Regions from separate parts of the Halomonas sp. DP3Y7-2 genome, predicted to be linked through region 4. Evidence: predicted binding sites of a transcription regulator. Region 4 holds the regulator's gene; each other region holds the start of a gene.
The links. Region 4 encodes sigma-54, which starts transcription at its own class of promoters, with help from an activator protein. Its sites were predicted from a motif close to TGGCACNNNNNTTGCTNT; they were not measured.
Positions count from the first base shown of each region.

Region 1: a site for sigma-54 is predicted at 3,379-3,396, ahead of KUV45_RS09140 (sugar phosphorylase). Genes of this name have one in related genera too.
Region 2: a site for sigma-54 is predicted at 2,277-2,294, ahead of KUV45_RS02355 (P-II family nitrogen regulator). Genes of this name have one in related genera too.
Region 3: a site for sigma-54 is predicted at 1,448-1,465, ahead of KUV45_RS19225 (circularly permuted type 2 ATP-grasp protein). Genes of this name have one in related genera too.

Region 1 covers NZ_JAHVKJ010000007.1:485,070-490,024, forward strand. The annotation lists gene KUV45_RS09130 (glycosyl transferase) at 1-329, shown strand, start outside; gene dsbG (thiol:disulfide interchange protein DsbG) at 410-1,315, opposite strand; gene KUV45_RS09140 (sugar phosphorylase) at 1,512-3,302, opposite strand; gene nrdR (transcriptional regulator NrdR) at 3,496-3,981, shown strand; gene ribD (bifunctional diaminohydroxyphosphoribosylaminopyrimidine deaminase/5-amino-6-(5-phosphoribosylamino)uracil reductase RibD) at 3,978-4,955, shown strand, end outside.
Region 2 covers NZ_JAHVKJ010000001.1:533,193-538,147, reverse strand. The annotation lists gene KUV45_RS02365 (YifB family Mg chelatase-like AAA ATPase) at 1-1,441, opposite strand, end outside; gene KUV45_RS20245 (accessory factor UbiK family protein) at 1,583-1,957, opposite strand; gene KUV45_RS02355 (P-II family nitrogen regulator) at 2,357-2,695, shown strand; gene KUV45_RS02350 (ammonium transporter) at 2,743-3,993, shown strand; gene glnK (P-II family nitrogen regulator) at 4,184-4,522, shown strand; gene KUV45_RS02340 (DUF3820 family protein) at 4,797-4,955, opposite strand, start outside.
Region 3 covers NZ_JAHVKJ010000014.1:30,985-35,939, reverse strand. The annotation lists gene KUV45_RS19225 (circularly permuted type 2 ATP-grasp protein) at 1-1,316, opposite strand, end outside; gene KUV45_RS19220 (transglutaminase family protein) at 2,041-2,982, shown strand; gene KUV45_RS19215 (phosphatidylglycerophosphatase A) at 3,127-3,609, shown strand; gene KUV45_RS19210 (fasciclin domain-containing protein) at 3,827-4,312, opposite strand; gene KUV45_RS19205 (hypothetical protein) at 4,829-4,955, shown strand, end outside.
Region 4 covers NZ_JAHVKJ010000008.1:129,993-134,947, reverse strand. The annotation lists gene lptC (LPS export ABC transporter periplasmic protein LptC) at 1-310, shown strand, start outside; gene lptA (lipopolysaccharide transport periplasmic protein LptA) at 355-885, shown strand; gene lptB (LPS export ABC transporter ATP-binding protein) at 885-1,610, shown strand; gene KUV45_RS10410 (RNA polymerase factor sigma-54) at 1,803-3,215, shown strand; gene hpf (ribosome hibernation-promoting factor, HPF/YfiA family) at 3,396-3,704, shown strand; gene ptsN (PTS IIA-like nitrogen regulatory protein PtsN) at 3,711-4,193, shown strand; gene rapZ (RNase adapter RapZ) at 4,447-4,955, shown strand, end outside.

The DNA of each region.
Region 1 (4,955 bases), on a different contig from region 4:
CGCTGTATCGCAAGCTGGCAACGCAGGGGGTGGGGTTCTCCTCCGAGGGTTTTCGCACGCTGAAGGCGACCTACTACCGACTCGCTCTGGATTTGATCGAGTCCTACGACCACGATGCCACCATGAATGGCCTGAGTCTCGATCGCCACGCCGAAGAGCAGGCCGTAGAGCTGTTTGCGGCGAATCTGATCGAGGCGGGAAATGCTTTCCTCGACAACCCCCGGGAGAAGCCCTTCATTCCCAGTTGGAACAGGGTAAGAGCGGCGCTGCCGGATCTTCCACAGCGCCTTTATCAGGCGGTGGAAGCCGACAACGCCGGAGATGTCTAGGAGGGAGAGTGACTGTCACGGGGCCTCGCCATGGCAAGGCCCCGGTGATGACAGAGCTGATCCGCTTTGGTGCCAGCCCCTCAAGGGCTGGCGCTTCCCATGATGGTCTCGAACAGGGCCTGTCCCGGCAGTCCCTGAGTCATTTCGACCTTGCCATCATGGCGATAGACCATGCCTGGGGTGGCCACCATGCCGAAGCCTCGGAACAGCTCATGATTGCTCTGTAGACGCTGTTCCAGGTCGCGGGGTAGCTGGCGCATCGGCGTAATCGGATCACCCCCTTCGTGAGCGGCCAGGGCGGCAGAGGGGTCGTCCGCGGCCAGCATGGTGACCGCCTGGCGTGGGCTCGCTGGATCCAGTATGCCCACCATGACGTGGCGTAGCTGGACCTCTCCGCTCTCCACGAAGGGGCGGGTCATCTGCCACAGGCGGGTGCAGTATGGGCAGTTGGGATCGGTGAAGACGTACACCGTGCGCGGCGCGTCCGGGTCGCCATCAGCGATCCAGGCGCTGTCAGCCAGGTCCTGCCACACCGCTTCATCCTGAGGTCCTTGCACCAGTCGCTCCAGCGGCTCTTCCGACAGGTTGTTGGCCTCACCGTCAATCAGGTTGCCGACAATGGCGTGCTCGCCATCGGCAGTCACGAAGATTGTCATGGGCTGGCCTCGGTGGCTGGCAGCGTAGCCCTCCAGGCCTCCAGGGGCATCAAATTCTCCATGCACTTCCAGGCCTTCTTTCTCTAGGGCCTCGATAGGCGCGGGGTAATCCTTGGCTTCGACGCTGGATAGCGGCAGCAGACCGAAGGCCACCGCAGCAAGGGTCATGAAGGATCGCGGGTAACGCGGGCGCGATGGGGCATCGGGGCGGCGGGGGGTGTCCTGACTCATCGGTGTTCGGGCTCGCATGTCGTTGTCGGAGGGGCGCGCAGAGGTGACCTGATCATCCCGGTGGTAGGGCGGCCAGTGCTGTGACACCAGCTGGGACAACAGGATGAGAGGTCAGTTCGGTGGCCGGCCCGGTTGGTGGGGTTACGGATAAAGGAAACGCTGCAGTCATCAGCCGAGCAGCGCCAGGCGCCTGCAGCGCAGACGCCGGAGCCTTTGCGCTACAGGTGAGGCGTTCGAGGGGCGCGCAACGCAGCGAATCGTTGGTGCAGGCAGTGATGCAGTGTTTCCTGAACGCTCAATCATGACGCACCAGCCATAGAGAGCGATAGGGCGCCAGGGTATCGCAATGGCGCCATTCGCCGCCCTCCAGCAGGTCCTCCCAGCCAGGACGTTCGAGTTCCGCCATGGCCAGAGGTTGCGGGCGGTCGGTAACATTATGGATCGCCAGCAGGCGACGGCCGCTGGCAATCGGCCCACGCTGAATGGCCAGCAATTGTGGCGCGGTTGGCACCACCGTCTGAGCGGCGTCGGGGTGGAAGCAAGGCTCTCGGCGGCGCAGTTCAAGGCGACGCGTGAGGGCTACGAATACCTCACGGGTCGGCGTGTGCCGGCTGTCAAGCAGCATCCCCAGTTCCTGGCGCTGCCAGCGCTTGCGGTTGATGGAGCGCAGGCGCCCGCTGCGCTCGACGCCATCATGGTCATTCTGGGTAGCCGTCAGACAGTGAATGTAGACCCCGGGTATGCCCTTCAGGACCAGCATCAGGTGCTGACTCAACAAGAAGCGCTCGACCTGCCAGGGGTCGGGGCCTCGGCGGGTGCCGCTCATGGCATCGAACCAGGTGATGTTCAGTTCGTAGGGACTGTCACTGCCGTCGCTCTGGCGGCGCATGCTGACAAAGCCGCCGAAGCGCTGCATCAAGCCAACCAGAGCATCGATTTCGTGTTGCTCGAGCCAGCCTTCCAGCGGTCGTACCCCGATGCCGTCGTGGCTGGCGGTGAAGTTGAGATAGCTGCAGCCCTCTGGAAGCTCGGGCAGCGTGTTCAGCCAACGGGCGATGGTGCCGGCCTCACCGCTGGTCAGGGTATGCAGCAGCAGTGGGGGCAGCGGGAACTGATAGACCAGATGGGCTTCATCCGGTGGTGTGTGCTCACGCTCCAGGCCAAAGTAGCTGATGTTCTCGGCGTGAGGCACGTTGGTCTCGGTGATGATCAAGGTGCCGGGAGCCACATGATCGACGATGGCGCGAAGCAGACGCACCACAGCGTGGGTTTCGGGAAGGTGAATGCAACGGGTGCCGGGCCGTTTCCACAGGAAGGCGACGGCGTCCAGGCGCACGATCCGCGCGCCCTGCTGAAGATAGAACAGCAGTATGCCGATGAATTCGATCAGCACGTCGGGGTTGGCAAAGTTCAGGTCGATCTGGTCCTCCGAGAAGGTGGCCCACAGATGGCGTACCCCCCGACGGGTACTGACCGGCACCAGCAGTGGAGAACTGCGTGGCCGGACGACGTCGCTGAGATCCGTTTCCGGGTCCATCTCGATGAAGTAGTCGCGACCGGGCAGGTTGCCGCCCAGGTAGTCGGCAAACCACAGCGACTCCCTTGAGACATGATTCAAGACTAGATCCACCATCAGGTCGTGGCGGCTGGCCAGCCGCCTGATGTCTCGCCACTCGCCCAGGGCCGGGTCGACCTCGCGGTAGTGAATGACCGAGAAGCCATCGTCGCTGCTCCAGGGAAAGAAGGGCAGCACGTGAACCCCGCTGAACACGCCAGCCAGTCGGCTGTGAAGAAAGTCATCGAGCACGGCCAGGGGAGGTTTGGGCGACGTCTCCTGACCGCTGTCCGAGCGTGATTCGTGCTCATCGATCAGCGAATCACCGTACAGAATCAGCCATTGATCCTTTTCACTCCACAGTTCGTTTCTTGCACCATGACGGTGCGAAAGACGGGCGCCCTGCGCTTCGATCAGGCGCAGCAGGCGGCGCAGCACTTCCTCGCTACGTTCTCCATACAGAGGTGTCAGCAAGGCTTTGGCATGCTGCTGGAAGCGGTCTGCGTCCATCGCTGTGAGGGGTGGGGCCATGGCGTCCTCCTTGGGCGGGCGAGGCGGGAGGTTGCGCCTGTGCCCGACGTCTTATTGGCAGGATAATGCACAACATCAAGCACAGGGCGTGCCAACTGGCATCGCGCAAAGGGCTTGGCGGACGGTTGCGCTGGGCGAAAAAGGCCGCAACCGTTACACTATGGCGACATTTTCTCCTGCCGGACTGCCCGCTATGCATTGCCCTTTCTGTGGCGCTCAAGAGACTCGTGTGACCGATTCCCGGCTGGTTGCCGAAGGCGACCAGGTGCGTCGACGTCGGCAGTGCGCGGGATGCGGGGAGCGCTTCACTACCTATGAGACCGCCGAACTGGTGATGCCGCGGATCGTCAAGGCCGATGGCTCCCGTGAGGTGTTTGACGAGAGCAAGCTGCGAGCGGGCATGCTGAGGGCTCTGGAAAAACGCCCGGTCAGTGCGGAATCCATCGAAGCGGCGGTGGAGCGCATACGCCAGAACCTGAGGGCCCGAGGGGAGCGTGAGGTCCAAGCGCGGGTCGTGGGTGAGGAAGTGATGAACGCGCTCAAGCGCCTGGACCAGGTGGCTTACATTCGCTTCGCCTCGGTGTACCGCAGATTTCAGGACATCGACGAGTTTCGTGCCGAGATTGACCGGTTGGCTCAGGAGCCGAACTTCACCCCCGACAATGAGGAGCCGTCATGAGCCGCGACGATGCACCTCCGGCGTCAGCCCCTGGCCATGATGCCCACTGGATGGCGAGAGCGCTTCGCCTGGCTGAGCATGGCCGCTACACCAGCATGCCGAATCCGCGTGTCGGTTGCGTGCTGGTCAAGGACGGCGAGTGGCTGGCCGAGGGCTTTCATGAGCGTGCCGGTGAGCCCCATGCGGAAATCCATGCGCTGAACGGCGCCGGTGAGCGCTCCCGTGGCGCAACCGCCTATGTGACGCTGGAGCCATGCTCTCATCATGGTCGCACCGGCCCCTGCTGCGATGCCTTGATCCAGGCGGGCGTCGCCCGGGTCGTGGTGGCCATGCAGGACCCCAACCCACAGGTCGCTGGGCGCGGCATCCAGAGGCTGCGTGAGGCAGGTATCGAGGTGCTGGTCGGTTGTCTTGAGGACGATGCGCTGACCTTGAATGCGGGCTTCGTATCGCGCATGACCAAGGGGCGCCCGCGGGTGCGCCTGAAGCTGGCCATGAGCCTCGATGGGCGTACCGCCATGGCCTCCGGCGAGTCCCAGTGGATCACCGGCCCTGCGGCACGCCGCGATGTGCAGCGCCTGCGTGCCCAGAGCTGCGCGATTCTGACTGGCGTCGACTCCATCATCTTCGATAACTCGCGACTGACGGTGCGAGCCGAGCAACTGGGGCTCGATCAGGCTGACACCATTGCCCGTCGCCAGCCGCTGCGCGTGGTGGTCGATTCGCGTCTGCGCATGCCGTTGGCGGCTGCCTGTCTGAGCGAGCCCGGTCAGACCCTGGTGGTCTGCGTCGAAGGCGTCGAATCTCCTCGCCGGGAAGCGCTGGAGCGCAGCGGGGCCCGAGTACTGGAAATGCCGGCCGGCGAGGACGGTCGCGTAGATCTGCCGACGCTGCTCGACTGGCTGGGGCGTGAAGAAGGATGCAACGAGCTGCTGGTCGAAACCGGTGCGACCCTTGCCGGTGCCATGATGGAT
Region 2 (4,955 bases), on a different contig from region 4:
CTGGTGCGTCCTTGGCGCCGAGATCGGCCAGGGTCAGCGCCACCCTCAGGACGCGATGATAGGCCCGGGCCGACAGTCGCAGGCGCTCCAGCGTCTGCGCCAGCCAGGCGCGCTCGGTGGCATCCAGGGCACAGGCGTTTTCCAGTGCCCTGCCCGATAAGCGCGCGTTCAACCCTCCTCGCGCCATTTGCCGCTCCCGCGCTGCCATCACCCGCGCCCGCACCATGGCGGTGCTTTCGCCAGGCTGCTGAGAGGTCAACTCTTCAACCGGCAGTCCCGGCACTTCGACCTGCAGGTCGATGCGGTCCAGCAGCGGGCCAGACAGCCGCGACTGGTAACGCTGAATCTGTGACGCCGTGCAGCTGCAGTCCTGGCGTGGATCCCCCAGGTGGCCGCAGGGGCAGGGGTTCATGGCAGCCACCAGCTGGAACCGAGCCGGAAAACGGCGCTCGTGACTGGCTCGGGTGATGTGAATCTCTCCACTCTCCAGTGGCTCCCTGAGCACTTCCAGCACCTGCCGGCTGAACTCAGGCAATTCATCGAGAAACAGCACGCCGCAGTGGGCCAGGGAAATCTCGCCGGGACGCGGCCTCGACCCGCCTCCCACCAGGGACACCGCGCTGGCAGTGTGGTGGGGAGAGCGAAAGGGACGACAGCCAAAGCCTTCTGACAATGGCAGCGCACAGACGGAGCGAATGGCCGCCACTTCCAGGGCCTCATGATCTTCAAGGGGAGGCAGGATGCCGGGCAGGCGACTGGCCAGCAATGTCTTGCCGGTACCTGGCGGACCGGCGAACAGCAGGTTGTGACCGCCAGCCGCCGCTACCTCCAGGGCGCGACGCGCTTGATACTGTCCGCGCACATCACAGAGATCCAAGGCTGCCTCAACCGGCATCGACGATGCTGCCGCAGTACACGTCTGTAGTGGCACCCGTCCACTCAAGTGGGCGATGACATCCAACAGATGGTCGGCGGGAAGCACCTCAAGGCCGCTGACCAGCGCAGCCTCCTGGGCATTGGCGGCAGGCAGGATCAATCGCCGCCCAGCCCGAAGGGTGGCCATGGCAAAGGGAAGCATGCCGGCGACAGGACGAAGCCGCCCATCCAGCGCCAGCTCTCCGGCACACTCGATGCCGTCCAGCGCCGCCGCAGGCAACTGCCCCGATGCCACCAGCAGTCCCAGCGCAATAGGCAGGTCGAAGCGCCCCCCTTCCTTGGGCAGATCGGCAGGGGCAAGATTCAGGGTGATACGACGCAGGGGATAGTCGAGACCACAGGTCGCAAAGGCACTGCGCACCCGCTCGCGACTCTCTCTGACGGCGGTTTCCGGCAGTCCCACCAAGGTCATTCCGGGTAGGCCGTTGGCCAGGTGCGCCTCGACCTGAACTTCTGGAGCATCCAGCCCCACCCCGGCACGGGTCGTGATGATGGCAAGCGTCATGGGCTCCCTGCCTGACGGCTGACGTTATGGCTGTCAGTAGACCACGATCATCGGCCCCTCGCCGCCTGCGCACGCCAGAAACAGCCGGGCCGGCATATCCCTATGCCGGCCCGCTACATTAGCCAAGTGCTCTGGTAGAGATCACGCCGATGGCGTTTCACCGCCCTTGGCCGCGCCGTCCTGTCCTTGGGTCGCAGGGGGTACGGGGATTTCGGCAGCCTCCTCGCTGACCGCGGGCGTTGCATCGGCACCTGTCTGACCCGCCGCTGCGCGCTCATCGACCAGGCTCTCTAGGGCTGCGACCTGTTTCTCGAGGGCCTCGACGCGTGAGCGGGTACGCTGCAGTACATCCATCAGGATGTCGAAATCTTCACGCGAGACCAGCTCCAGGCGGTCGAAGGCGCCACGCACTACCTGTTGCACGCCCTTCTGGATGTCTTCCGGGGCCTGAGAAGCGCCCTGCAGACGCTCTCCAATCTGCTGGGCTAAACGGCTGATGCGATCCTGACTGATCATGGGGCTCTCCTTGTGCATCAAAACGGCGACTCTATTGCCGACAGCATACGCAAGCCTGACGCCCAACGCATGTCTCTTGGCTGCCTACGTTGGCTACAACGCTGGCGGGCCAGGTTGGCTAACGACGACGGTCCTTCCCGCCGTCACGACGGAACGTCGCGCGCTCACTGATGGCGCACGCGCCTCAGCGCCAAGCACCAAAGTAGTGCATCGTCATTGATGCAGTGCCGCAATTTACCCCCGCTATGCAGCCTCCCGCATATCCAACACGCCCTCAATTAACTCCAAGTTCATGTAATAAAAGATATTAGGAATAAAGTGGCACATTTCCCGCTATGACAACGTATCCATGCACCGAGCGGAAACAAGCCGCCACCCATGCACGTAGGGAGCCATGCCATGAAACTGATCACCGCCATCATCAAGCCTTTCAAGCTGGACGACGTTCGTGAAGCGCTGGCCGACAACGGCGTCCAGGGCATCACCGTGACAGAGGTCAAGGGATTTGGCCGTCAGAAGGGCCACACAGAGCTCTACCGCGGCGCGGAATATGTCGTGGACTTTCTGCCCAAGGTCAAGGTCGAGGTGGCCGTCGACGAAGCTCGCCTGGACAGCGTGCTGGAAGCGATCTGCAACGCGGCCAACAGCGGCAAGATCGGTGACGGCAAGGTTTTCGTCACGCCGCTGGAAGATGTCATCCGCATTCGCACCGGCGAACGCGGTTCGGACGCGGTCTGATGTCCGCCCCTGCCCTGACTCCCGATAATAAATAGCGAGACACTCTCATGGTTGATATCAGTGAACTCAGCTACGCGCTGGATACCTTCTACTTCCTCATCTGCGGCGCCCTGGTCATGTGGATGGCAGCCGGTTTCGCCATGCTCGAGGCCGGGCTGGTCCGGGCCAAGAATACCGCCGAAATTCTGACCAAGAATATCGTGCTGTTCGCCGTGGCCTGCACCATGTATCTGCTGGTGGGCTACTACCTGATGTATTCGTCCGACGGTGGCGGCATCATTCCCAATCTGGGCTTTCTGATCGGCACTGAAAACAGCGTCGATGCCGTGCTGGCCGGTGGCGAAGATGCCCCCTACTACTCTGCTCGCGCCGACTTCTTCTTCCAGGTCGTGTTCGTGGCCACCGCCATGTCCATCGTCTCCGGTGCCGTTGCCGAGCGCATGAAGCTGTGGGCCTTCCTGGCCTTCGCTGTGGTCATGACGGCCTTCATCTATCCAGTGTCTGGCTACTGGACCTGGGGCGGCGGCTGGTTGTCTGAAGCAGGCTTCTCCGATTATGCAGGTTCCGGCATTGTTCACATGGCGGGTGCCGCTGCCGCCCTGGCGGGTGTGCTGGTGCTCGGCCCGCGTAAGGGCAAGTACGGCAAGAACGGCGCGATCTACGCGATTCCTGGCGCCAACATGCCGCTGGCCACACTGGGTACCTTCGTCCTCTGGCTGGGCTGGTTCGGCTTCAACGGCGGCTCCGAGCTCAAGGTTTCCGACGTCGCTTCTGCCAACAACATGGCCCAGGTACTGGTCAACACCAATGCGGCTGCCGCGGGCGGCGTCATTGCAGCACTGATCCTGGCCAAGATCTGGTTCCGCAAGGCGGACCTCACCATGGCATTGAACGGTGCCATCGCCGGCCTGGTCTCCATCACTGCCGACCCGCTGTCCTCCAGCGCCCTGGGCGCCACCCTGATCGGCGCAGTAGGCGGCATCCTGGTTGTGGTCGCCATCGTGGTGCTCGACAAGCTGCGCCTTGATGATCCGGTCGGTGCCATCTCTGCCCACGGTGTTGCAGGTATCTGGGGCGTCCTGGCGGTACCGCTGAACAACGCCGACGCCACTTTCGGTGCCCAGCTGCTCGGTATTGCCGGCATCTTCGCCTGGGTCTTCACCGCCAGCCTGGTCGTCTGGCTGATCATCAAGGCGATCATGGGTGTCCGTGTCAGCGAAGAAGAAGAATACGAAGGCGTCGACCTTGCCGAATGCGGCCTCGAAGCCTACCCCGAGTTTAACGTCGCCAAGAAGTAAGCCTGAGCTTACCCGCGACTCCAGTGAGCTGGCGTGCTCCACCTGGCCCCTTCGGGGGCCTTTTTTATTGCTGGTTGCCAGGGGTATGCTTTGTCACACTAGTCAGGTCAGGCGCAACGGCGCGCCGCCCACGGGTTAGCGACGGACATGCCGCACGCCGCCCCTACACGGACAGGATGAGGAAACCGCCATGAAACTGGTGACCGCGATTATCAAGCCTTTCAAGCTCGACGACGTGCGCGAGTCGCTCTCCGAGATCGGCGTTCAGGGCATTACGGTGACAGAGGTCAAAGGCTTTGGACGACAGAAGGGCCACACCGAACTGTATCGAGGCGCGGAGTACGTGGTGGATTTTCTGCCCAAGGTGAAGCTCGAAGTCGCGGTGGATGACAGCATGACGGAGCAGGTCATCGAAGCCATCGTGCAGGTCGCCAACACCGGCAAGATTGGCGATGGCAAGATCTTCGTTACCCCCCTCGAGCAGGTCATCCGCATTCGTACCGGAGAAACCGACAAGGACGCGGTCTGACCGGCGATGGCAGCTTTCTTTACGCCACTCCCCTGGAGCAGGTCATCCGTATTCATACGGGCGAGACCGACAAGGACGCCGTCTAAGCGAACCTTGAAGGGTGGCGGGTGGTCGCCAAAGGGCGATGGCAGCTTTCTTTACGCCACCCCCCTCGAGCAGGTCATCCGTATTCGTACAGGCGAGACCGACAAGGACGCGGTCTGACTAGACCGGCAGGGACGCCGTCATTGCGACGGCTTCCTGGGGATTCCCTCCCGATACAGCTCGCTACCGCTTACCCCCGGCGTCGCAACGGCTCCAGCAGGTCGCTCAGGCCGTTGTGGTCGATCTCGTGCATCAACGCCAGCAGACGTCCAATCTCTCCGGGGGGAAACCCGACCCGAGCAAACCACGCCAGGTAGGGCCCGGGCAGATCGGCGATCAAGGTGCCCTG
Region 3 (4,955 bases), on a different contig from region 4:
AAGGGCCGAAGATCGACGTGGCGAGGCTCAGGCCGACCGTCGAACAGGGTCGGCGTGGTCGACAGGTTGAGCATGGGCTGGGCCATGTAGTTGCGCGGGTCCTGCTGGATCAACTTGGCGAAGGCGTCGCGTTCCGCCTGGGAGGCCTGAGGCCCCATCAGCATGCCGTAGCCGCCTGACTCGTTGGCCGGCTTTACCACCAGTTCATGCAGGTGCTCCAGCACGTAGCGCCGATCCTCCTCAAGCATGCAGAGGTAGCTCGGTACGTTCGGCAGCAAGGCATCCTGGTCCAGGTAGTACTTGATCAGCTGCGGCACGAAGGCATAAACGACCTTGTCATCGGCCACCCCGGCCCCGGGGGCATTGGCCAGTGCCACCTTGCCGCTGCGCCAGGCCCGCATCAGTCCCGGCACCCCCAATACAGAGTCGGCACGGAAGGCCTCCGGGTCGAGGAAGGCATCATCGATACGCCGATAGATGACGTCTACCCGGGTTAGCCCCTGTACCGTGCGCATGTAGACCACATCGTCATCATCGACGACAAGGTCAGAGCCCTGGACCAGCTGCACCCCCATCTGCTGCGCCAGATAGGCATGCTCGTAGTAGGCAGAGTTGTAGATCCCCGGCGTCAGCACCACCACTTGCGGGTCGTCCCAGGGACGAGGCGACATGCCGGCCAGCATGTCGTAAAGCTGGGGCACATAATCGTCCACGGGAAGAATCTTTCCCGAGGCAAACAGCTCCGGCAGCACGCGCTTGGTCACGTTGCGGTTCTCGAGCATGTACGAGACGCCGGAGGGGATTCGCAGGTTATCTTCCAGCACGTAGATCGTGCCGTCCCCACCGCGCACCAGGTCGGACCCACAAATGTGTGCCCAGACGCCGTGGGGCGGGTCGATACCGACACACTGGGGACGAAAGTTGACCGACTGCGCCAGCACATCGGCGGGCAAGACCCCATCCTTGATGACCTTCTGGTCATGGTAGAGGTCGTCGATAAACAGGTTGAGCGCCTCGACGCGCTGCTTCAGGCCGGCTTCGGTACGCCGCCATTCATCGGCGGGAATGATCCTGGGTACGATATCGAAGGGCCAGGCCCGATCGATCATGCTGCCTTCCGAGTACACCGTGAAGGTGATGCCCATGGTTCTGATGGCAATCTCTGCCGCCGTCTTGCGCTCAGCCAGCTCATCCGGCGCAAATCCCTCCAGCACGTCGCACAGCATCTTGGCCGCGTCCCGCGGCATCCCGGGCATGGCCACCAGTTCATCGTAGAACCCAGCGCAGTTGTACTGCTGCCAATCCACATGGCTCATCGGCACACCCTCTTGTTATCAACAGCGGTCTACCCTGCTATGCCTTCGTCCACCGGGGCATCCTGCACCGGATCGTGATGCACCAGACTGGCGTACATCCCATCGACATATCGGGGTCCCCTACCTGCTGTATAGCAAGGTCTGTACCAGAACACAGAAAATCTGCCGTATCGGACACAGGTAAGTTAGCCGCCGGGACAATCGGCACCGCAACGGACACATGGCGACGCATGCGTCACGCCCCTGGCAGGCTGCTGGCTCGTCCTCGGGGCACTTCTGCCGACGCGCGCACCAGGACAGTGCGTCACGACGGGCTGACGCCGGCCTCCCCAACCTCAACAGGATGTGGATGCTTTGTCGCCGCCAAAGGGGTGTGGATGGTTTGGCCACGAGAGTTTGGTCTGGAGAGCTTGGTCAGGAAAGCGAGCCAAGCTCATGGACCCACCTGCGGATACTTGCCAGGGGTCCTGAGGGATGAGGTTCTGAGGGTATAAGGTTACAGTGCAGCTCAACGGGCATACGGCGGACTTGAGCCGATGCCCAGCCTGGGGTACATCTTGATCACAGCGCCACGGGTGCTGTATCCCTTCGTCATCAGGAGACACATCGCACTCATCATGTCCTCGTATGCCGGGACCGCAGGACGGTCCATCCTTGGCCATGACGTGCCTGCCAGCCGGCGCTGCGTCATGCGGGTATCAGGCCCTCGCTCGGGCACTGCAAGATGAACTATTACCTGCGCCATACCACCCGCTATCGCTATAGCGAGATCGTGACGCTCAGCGAGAACGAAGCCTGTCTGTCCCCTCGCGTGCTGGGCTGGCAACAGGTGGCCTTCGCGCGCCTGTCCACATCGCCCCTGACTCCGCTGCACCAGCAACGCTGCGATGCCTTTGGCAACCGTATCAACCTGTTTGCCATCGACACGCCGCACCAGGTGCTGGAAGTGACCCTGGAAGCGCGGATCACCACCTCCCCACGGCCCCAGCCCCCTGCCAATGCCATGTCCTGGGAAACCTGCCGCGACCTGCTGGCAACACCTGGCACCACGAGCTACTGGGAAGCTCAGCCATTTCTCGAAAACTCGGCCTATATCGAGCGTCGTCCACTGCTGGCGGCGTGGGTGGAGGCCTGCTTTCCCCCTGGCGGCGACCTGGTGGAGTGTGTGGATGCCCTTAATCGCCGTATCTATGACGAGTTCTACTACGACAGTCAGTTCAGCAACCTGGAAACCACGCCGTCGCAGGTACTGGTAGAGCGTCGCGGGGTCTGCCAGGATTTTGCCCATCTTGCGATCGCCGCCTTGCGCTCTATCGGCCTGGCCGCTCGTTACGTCAGCGGCTACCTGGAGACCAGTCCGCCTCCTGGGCAGCCTCGCTTGCTAGGGGCAGACGCCTCACATGCCTGGTTCGCGGTGCTGATACCGGGGTGGGGCTGGCTGGACCTCGACCCCACCAACGGTGTGCGCGTTGGCGAGCGTCACTTGCTGCTGGGTTGGGGCCGAGACTATGACGACGTAGCGCCGATCAAGGGCGTCGTGACCGGTGGCGGCCGGCAACAGCTTGAGGTCGAAGTCGATGTCTTGCCCATCGCCAGTGACCCAGACGCCAGCGCCGAGGGTCATGGAGACAACAGCGACAGCATGGACGAGCCGCTGGCCAGCTGAGGCGGCACGGCCCGAGCCGCTAGCACTTGGAGCCTGAGCGTTACACCACACTGGGATGTTCGCATTGCGTTCCTGCTCGCCAATCGCCACTATCGGCGTCTAGGCGCCTGACGATTCCCTGGGGCGCACTGCTGGAGAGGTGTCATGCAGGACCTGCTGATCTGGATCGCCACAGGCTTCGGGCTAGGCCACTCGCCCTGGGCCCCCGGAACCGTCGGAACCTTGATCGGCATTCCCGTGGCCTGGTACTTGCTGCGGCTGCCGCCGGCACGACGGCTTGCGATCGCGCTGTTGCTGATCCTGACCGCCGTTCCCATCTGCCACTTTGCCTCGCTGTGGCTGGGAGGCGGCGATCTCTCCCAGATCGTGCTGGATGAGTGGGTAGCCCTGCCGCTGGTAGTTCTGGCCTTCTCGCGCCACCGCCGACGGATCATGCTGCCGCTCGGATACCTGCTGTTTCGTCTGTTCGATATTTCCAAGCTATCCCCCGTGCGGGAGATCGAAGGCATCGGCGGCGGCCTGGGCATTGTCGCGGATGATGTCATGGCCGCCGTCTATGCGGCCCTGACTCTGGCCCTGCTGGTACGCCTGACACGCCGTTACTGGCGCACAGAAAGCCCTCGCTAAGGGAGCGCTGAACACATCAGCCTAGCGGCGCAAGGCCCACGCAGCGCTGATCCCGGAGCCTATGCGGTATAGGTGAGGAGATCGAGCAGCGCGTAACGCAGCGAAGCGGCGGAATTCATGCAGTGTTTCCCTACGCCTGTTCATGACAAAAAAAGCCGCCCTGAAGGGCGGCAAGACGGGACAGGATTCGATCGAAACCTATTAGTCAGTCCAGAACTCACTCCGGAATCAGCACGGCGTCAATGATGTGGATGACACCATTGCTTGCCTGAATGTCACGCTCTACCAGCGACGCGTTGCCTACTTGCCAATCACCACCCTGCTCCTCGACCGACATTTCGGTGCCCTGCAGGGTGGTGACGACATCGCTGTCGCCTGGCTGCCACGCGCCATCCACGAGATGATAGGAAACAACTTCGACCAGACGACGATGCTGGGTCTTGTCGTCGCTCAGCCAATCGTCGAGGCGGCCTTCGGGCAGCGCGTCGAAGGCTTCCTGGGTCGCCGCGAAGACCGTCATCTCCCCTTCCTCGCTCATGCGCTCGTCCAGGTTGGACGCCTCCACCGCAGTAGCAAAGGTCGTCAGGCGCTCATCGTCCTGAATCACCTGCCACAGCGTGTCATCCTCAGCCGCAGCTGCGCTGGTGCACACTGCCGAGGCGCTGAACAGCAACCCGGCGGCCAAAAGTCCCTTTGCCTTCATGCTCCTTCCTCCTGACATCATGCCTTCGGTGGACCTGTCGGCTCGTGGCACCGGAGCCCTACTCACCAAGGCTTCTCAACCTGCGTTCCATAAACCCGGTTCCATAAGCCCGGCTCCTTAAACCCGGCCCCTTAAACCAGAGCCCCGTAAACCAGAGCCCTGTGAACCAAGGCCTATGCACCACTCAGAACACCGAGGCGGTATATAACAACAGCATGTACAAAAACTAGACCAGATAAATATTTCGTACAAGTATTTTTCTACCCGACGCTTTCCCCTCACCCTATCCATCAAAACGTCACAAAGAGGCGTCATCATGCTGCGTCGAAAGAAACGTCGGCGGCGCCACAGCGAAAGCGAACTGTGCATAAGCTATACACAACTTGCACAAAATAGAAATGCATGACAACCTTGTACATGACGCCGCAAGGGGTAGGCCAGCAAGGCAGCGAGCCACCGCTTGCGGCGTCACCTCGCAAGGAGCGATGAAAGACGACGCGCCAAGGAGGGCGCCAGATGTACTACCCCATCACATGCACACTGTGCGGCCATGACCAGGCCACCCTTATTCCGGCATCCGCTTCGCAGCACAATGACTGGGATGAACTCCGCTGCGTCGAGTGTGACGAGTTCCACGCCACCG
Region 4 (4,955 bases):
CATGGAACTTGTCGATGACAGTGGCCGCCTGTGGATCGCCACTGCCACCGACGGCGAACTTGGCCCGGACGGCAACCCTCTGACACTGACCGGAGATGCCCACCTCGAGGCCCCTGCCGAGCGCTGGCAGCTGGATACCGAGGTGCTGGTCTATGACAGCGATTCAGGCCACGCCTGGAGTGAGACGCCTGCGGTATTGCGCCAGCCCCCCCAGGAAATGCGAGGCGAGCGCTTCGATGCCTGGATCCATGACAATACCGCCCGTCTGACCGACAATGTCAACGGCTATCATCCGCCAGAGCCTCAATAAGCCAGAGCCGCTCTCAGCCCGAGCTCTAACAAGGAGTCACTTCCATGATGCGTCCCCGTCCCGCGCTACTGCTCGCCCTGGCCCTGGGCCTGACGAGCGTCGCCACCAGCACCGTCACCCTGGCGCTGGAAAGCGACCGCAGCGCCCCCATTCAGGTAGAGGCCGACCAACTGGACCTGGATGACCGCGCAGGCACAGCGGTGTATACCGGCGATGTGCGTATTCAACAGGGCAGCATGCTGCTGACCGGTGAGCGTGTGGAAATTCAGCGCAACGACCAGGGTCAGCTGTCCCGCGCCACGGCGACTGGCTCCCGCGCCTACCTGGAGCAGCAGCCTTCGCCGGAAGAGCCGGTGGTCAAGGGCTGGGGCAAGAAGGTGGTCTACCATGTTGCCGAGCGCCGCATGGAACTCATCGACCAGGCGGAATTGCACAAGGCCAATGACACCTTCGACGGCGCCTACCTGGAGTACTTTCTGGATCGCCGCGTCGTCCAGGCTCGCTCCAGCGCACAGGGTGTCGACGGCCAGCAGCGCATTCGCATGACCCTCGAGCCGGAAAGCCAAGGAAACTGATGAAGACTCTCCACGCTCGCCATCTGGCCAAGAGCTACAAGAAGCGCCGCGTCGTCCAGGACATCAGCCTGTCCATCGAACAGGGCAGCATTGTGGGCCTGCTGGGCCCCAACGGCGCAGGCAAGACCACCTCCTTCTACATGATCGTCGGACTGGTCAGGGCGGATGCTGGCACCATCAGCATCGACGATGACGACCTGAGCCGCGCGGCCATGCACCAGCGGGCACTGGCGGGTATTGGCTACCTGCCACAGGAAGCCTCCATCTTCCGCAAGCTGTCCGTAGCCGACAACATCATGGCGATCCTCGAGACCCGCAAGGACCTCGACCGGGAAGGTCGCCAGGCGCGCCTTGAGCAACTGCTCGAAGACTTCCATGTCAGCCACATTCGCGACAACCCGGGCATGAGCCTGTCCGGCGGGGAAAGACGCCGGGTCGAGATCGCCCGAGCCCTGGCCACAGAACCCGCCTTCATTCTGCTCGACGAACCCTTTGCCGGGGTGGATCCGATCTCCGTCGGCGAGATCAAGTCGATCATTCGCCAGCTCAAGGCTCGTGATATCGGCGTCTTGATCACCGACCACAACGTGCGCGAGACGCTGGACATCTGTGACCGCGCCTACATTGTCGGCGACGGCCAGATCATCGCCGAAGGCAGTGCCGAGTCGATCCTTGCCAACCAGCGCGTCAAGGAAGTCTATCTCGGCGAAAACTTTCGCCTTTAGCCACCACGGGCGCTGCCGGGCCGCTATATTGGCAGGGTCTTCATGGCGCCCGCTCGACCTTGCACTGACGCGCATGCGGGGCATAGCAAGCCCTGCGCGCCACCCCCTGCCCACAAGTTGGCAAGAAGCTTGCATGGTACCTGACCCGCCGTTAGGGTAAGGCTTTTCAGCTCCACGAACGGAAGTCACATCATGGCCCTCAAGGCGTCACTGCAGCTGAAGATCGGCACCCAGCTGACCATGACCCCTCAGCTGCAACAGGCTATTGGCCTGCTCCAGCTTTCCACGCTGGACCTGCGCCAGGAAGTCCAGCAGGCGCTCGAGGCCAACCCGATGCTCGAGCTGGAGGATGAATTCGGCGAGCTGCAGGTCAAGGACAGCAAGGACGACGACTGGGCCGACGAGATCCCCTCCGAGCTAACGGTCGACAGCGACTGGTCCGATACCTATCAAGACCTTGGCACCGCCCCGGCCGGCAGCGCCGAGGCGCCTGACTTCGAGCGCCAGGCCAGCGGGCAATCCCTGCATGGCCACCTTAGCTGGCAGCTGGCCCTGCTGGACCTCAATGATAATGACAGGCGCATCGCAGAGTGCCTGATTGACGCGGTCAACGGCGATGGCTACCTGGTGGGACACCTTGACGATATCGCCCAGGGCCTGGCCGATGACGACGCTGCTGCCCCGCCCCTGCAGGACGTGGCGTCGGTACTGGCCAGGCTGCAGCAATTCGAACCTACCGGTGTATTTGCCCGAGACTTGCGCGAATGCCTGCAGCTGCAACTGGACAGCCTGCCCCGTGACACCCCCCTTCTGCCCCAGGCGGGAAGACTGGTACGCCAGTTTCTCGAGGCGCTGGCCAGCGGTGATCGTCGTCTGCTGAAGCGCCGCCTGAGCCTGACCGAAGAGCAGCTGGACGATGTCATCGAACTGATCCGTGGCCTCGACCCTAGGCCTGGCAGCCAGTACGGCGACAGCGACAACGACTATGTCATTCCCGATCTGGTGGTCCGCCACACCGAAGAAGGCTGGCGCGTCGAGCTGAACCCTGAGGCGATGCCACGCCTGCGCATTCAACCCGACTATGCGGCCTTGATCCGACGGGCCGACAAGAGCCAGGACAACCAGTTTCTGAAGGACCACCTGCAGGAGGCACGCTGGCTGATCAAGAGCCTGGCAAGCCGCAACGACACCCTGTTGAGGGTCGGACGCGAAATCATGGAGCGGCAGCTCGACTTCCTCGAGCAGGGTGAAGCCGCCATGAAACCACTGGTGTTGGCAGACATTGCGGCCAAGGTCGAGATGCACGAATCGACCATCTCACGGGTGACGACCCAGAAATTCGTGCATACGCCACGGGGAGTGTTCGAGCTCAAGTATTTCTTTTCCAGCCAGGTGGGCCAGGATGGGGATGCCCATTCCAGCACTGCCATACGCGCCATGATCAAGTCGCTGATCCAGCAGGAGCCGCCTCGCAAACCGCTGTCTGACAGCAAATTGGTGGAGCTGCTCGCCGAAGACGGTGTCAACGTCGCCCGACGCACCGTCGCCAAGTATCGAGAAGCGATGAATATTCCCTCTTCAAGCGAGCGCAAGCGCCTGCGCTGAGCCCGGTCAGATGGCTCGAGACAGGCAGCGAGCAGAGCGCGTAGCGCAGTTACATGAAAAGCGCAAGCGCTTGAAATATCGCACGACATCTGCGTCTTAATGCGTAGAAGCAGGGGGGTTTGCAGGATCGGAAAAAGGGTTACAATCGAGCTACCACCCGCAAGAGCAAGGAGCCTTGTCATGCAAGTCAACATTACCGGCCACCACGTCGAATTGACCGATCCCCTGCGTGACTACGTACAAGAGAAGCTCGCCCGTGTGGAGCGCCACTACGACAACATCACCAATGTGCAGGTCACCCTCTCGGTGGAGAAGGAGCGCCAACAGGCTGCCTGTACGCTTCACGCTGCCGGTGCAGACCTGCATGCAGAAGCCCAGGACGGCGACATGTACGCCGCCATCGACGCCCTTGCCGACAAGCTGGACCGCCAGCTCGTCAAGCACAAGGAAAAATCCCAAGCCCGCGCCCAAGGCGCCGGAATTCGCTGACCTCTCATGACATTGGATGCCATTCTCCCCCCCGAGCGCACGCTATTTGACGTCCCGGGGGGCAGCAAGAAGAGGGTGCTGGAATTTTTCAGCACCTTCATTGCGCAGAACACACCAAGCCTGGATAGCCAGGAAGTCTTCAGTCGCCTGATCGGCCGCGAACGTCTGGGTAGCACCGGCATCGGCAATGGCGTGGCCATTCCGCATGCTCGCAACCCGCACTGTAAGGCCCCTATCTCTGGCTTTCTCAAGCTGGCAGAGCCGATTGATTTCGACGCCATCGACGGCGAACCGGTGGACCTGGTATTTGTCTTGCTGGTGCCTGAGGAAGCGGATGATGCTCACCTTGCCCTGCTGGGACAGGTGGCCGGGGTCATGAATGACGCCGATACCCGACATCGCCTGCGCCACGCGACGTCCCAGCGCGAGCTGCACGAGCGCTTGCAGGAAGCGATTCGCCAGCAAGCCCCCGGCGACGCCACGACCTGACGGCACGCACCGAAAGCGCCTTGATCCTATGTCTTGATGGCGCACGCCTTGCCTGGCGCCTTGACGAATGGCGCCTCGCTAACAGGGGCCTCGCTGATGGGGAACTCGCTGATTAACCTCTAGCTGATTGCCATTTAGCTGATTACCATCTAGCTAGATAGCACGCTCTGATCGAGCGTGATCTGGCCGTCACCGCGCGGTGACCGCCTGACACCAACTGCCCTCTTATCGCCCCCTGCCAAGGAGACAGGACATGCAGCTCGTGATCATCAGTGGTCGCTCTGGCTCGGGAAAGTCCGTGGCGCTTCAGGCTCTCGAAGACCTGGGCTTCTATGCCATCGACAACTTGCCAGCGACGCTGCTGGGGTCACTGGTCGAAGAGCTGGAGAATGGACATTCACAGCGCATTGCCGTCAGTGTCGATGCGCGCAATCTGCCCGAGGCGCTGGAGCGTTTTCCCGCACAGCTGACGGCGCTGAAGCAAGGTCCCATCGACTGCCAGGTCGTCTACCTCACCAGCGACGCGCGGATTCTGCTGGAACGCTACTCCCATACTCGACGCCGTCACCCGCTGACCCGCAATACCGACATGACCCTGGCCGAGGCCATCGAGTCCGAGCAGAAGGCGTTGTCTGGCATTCGCGACCTGGCAGATCTGATCATCGACAGCTCCCGCCTGTCCGTACATGAGCTGCGTTCACGCATCGCCGAGCAGGTGGCCGATCATCGCAGCGGCCAGCTGAGCCTGACCATCGAGTCCTT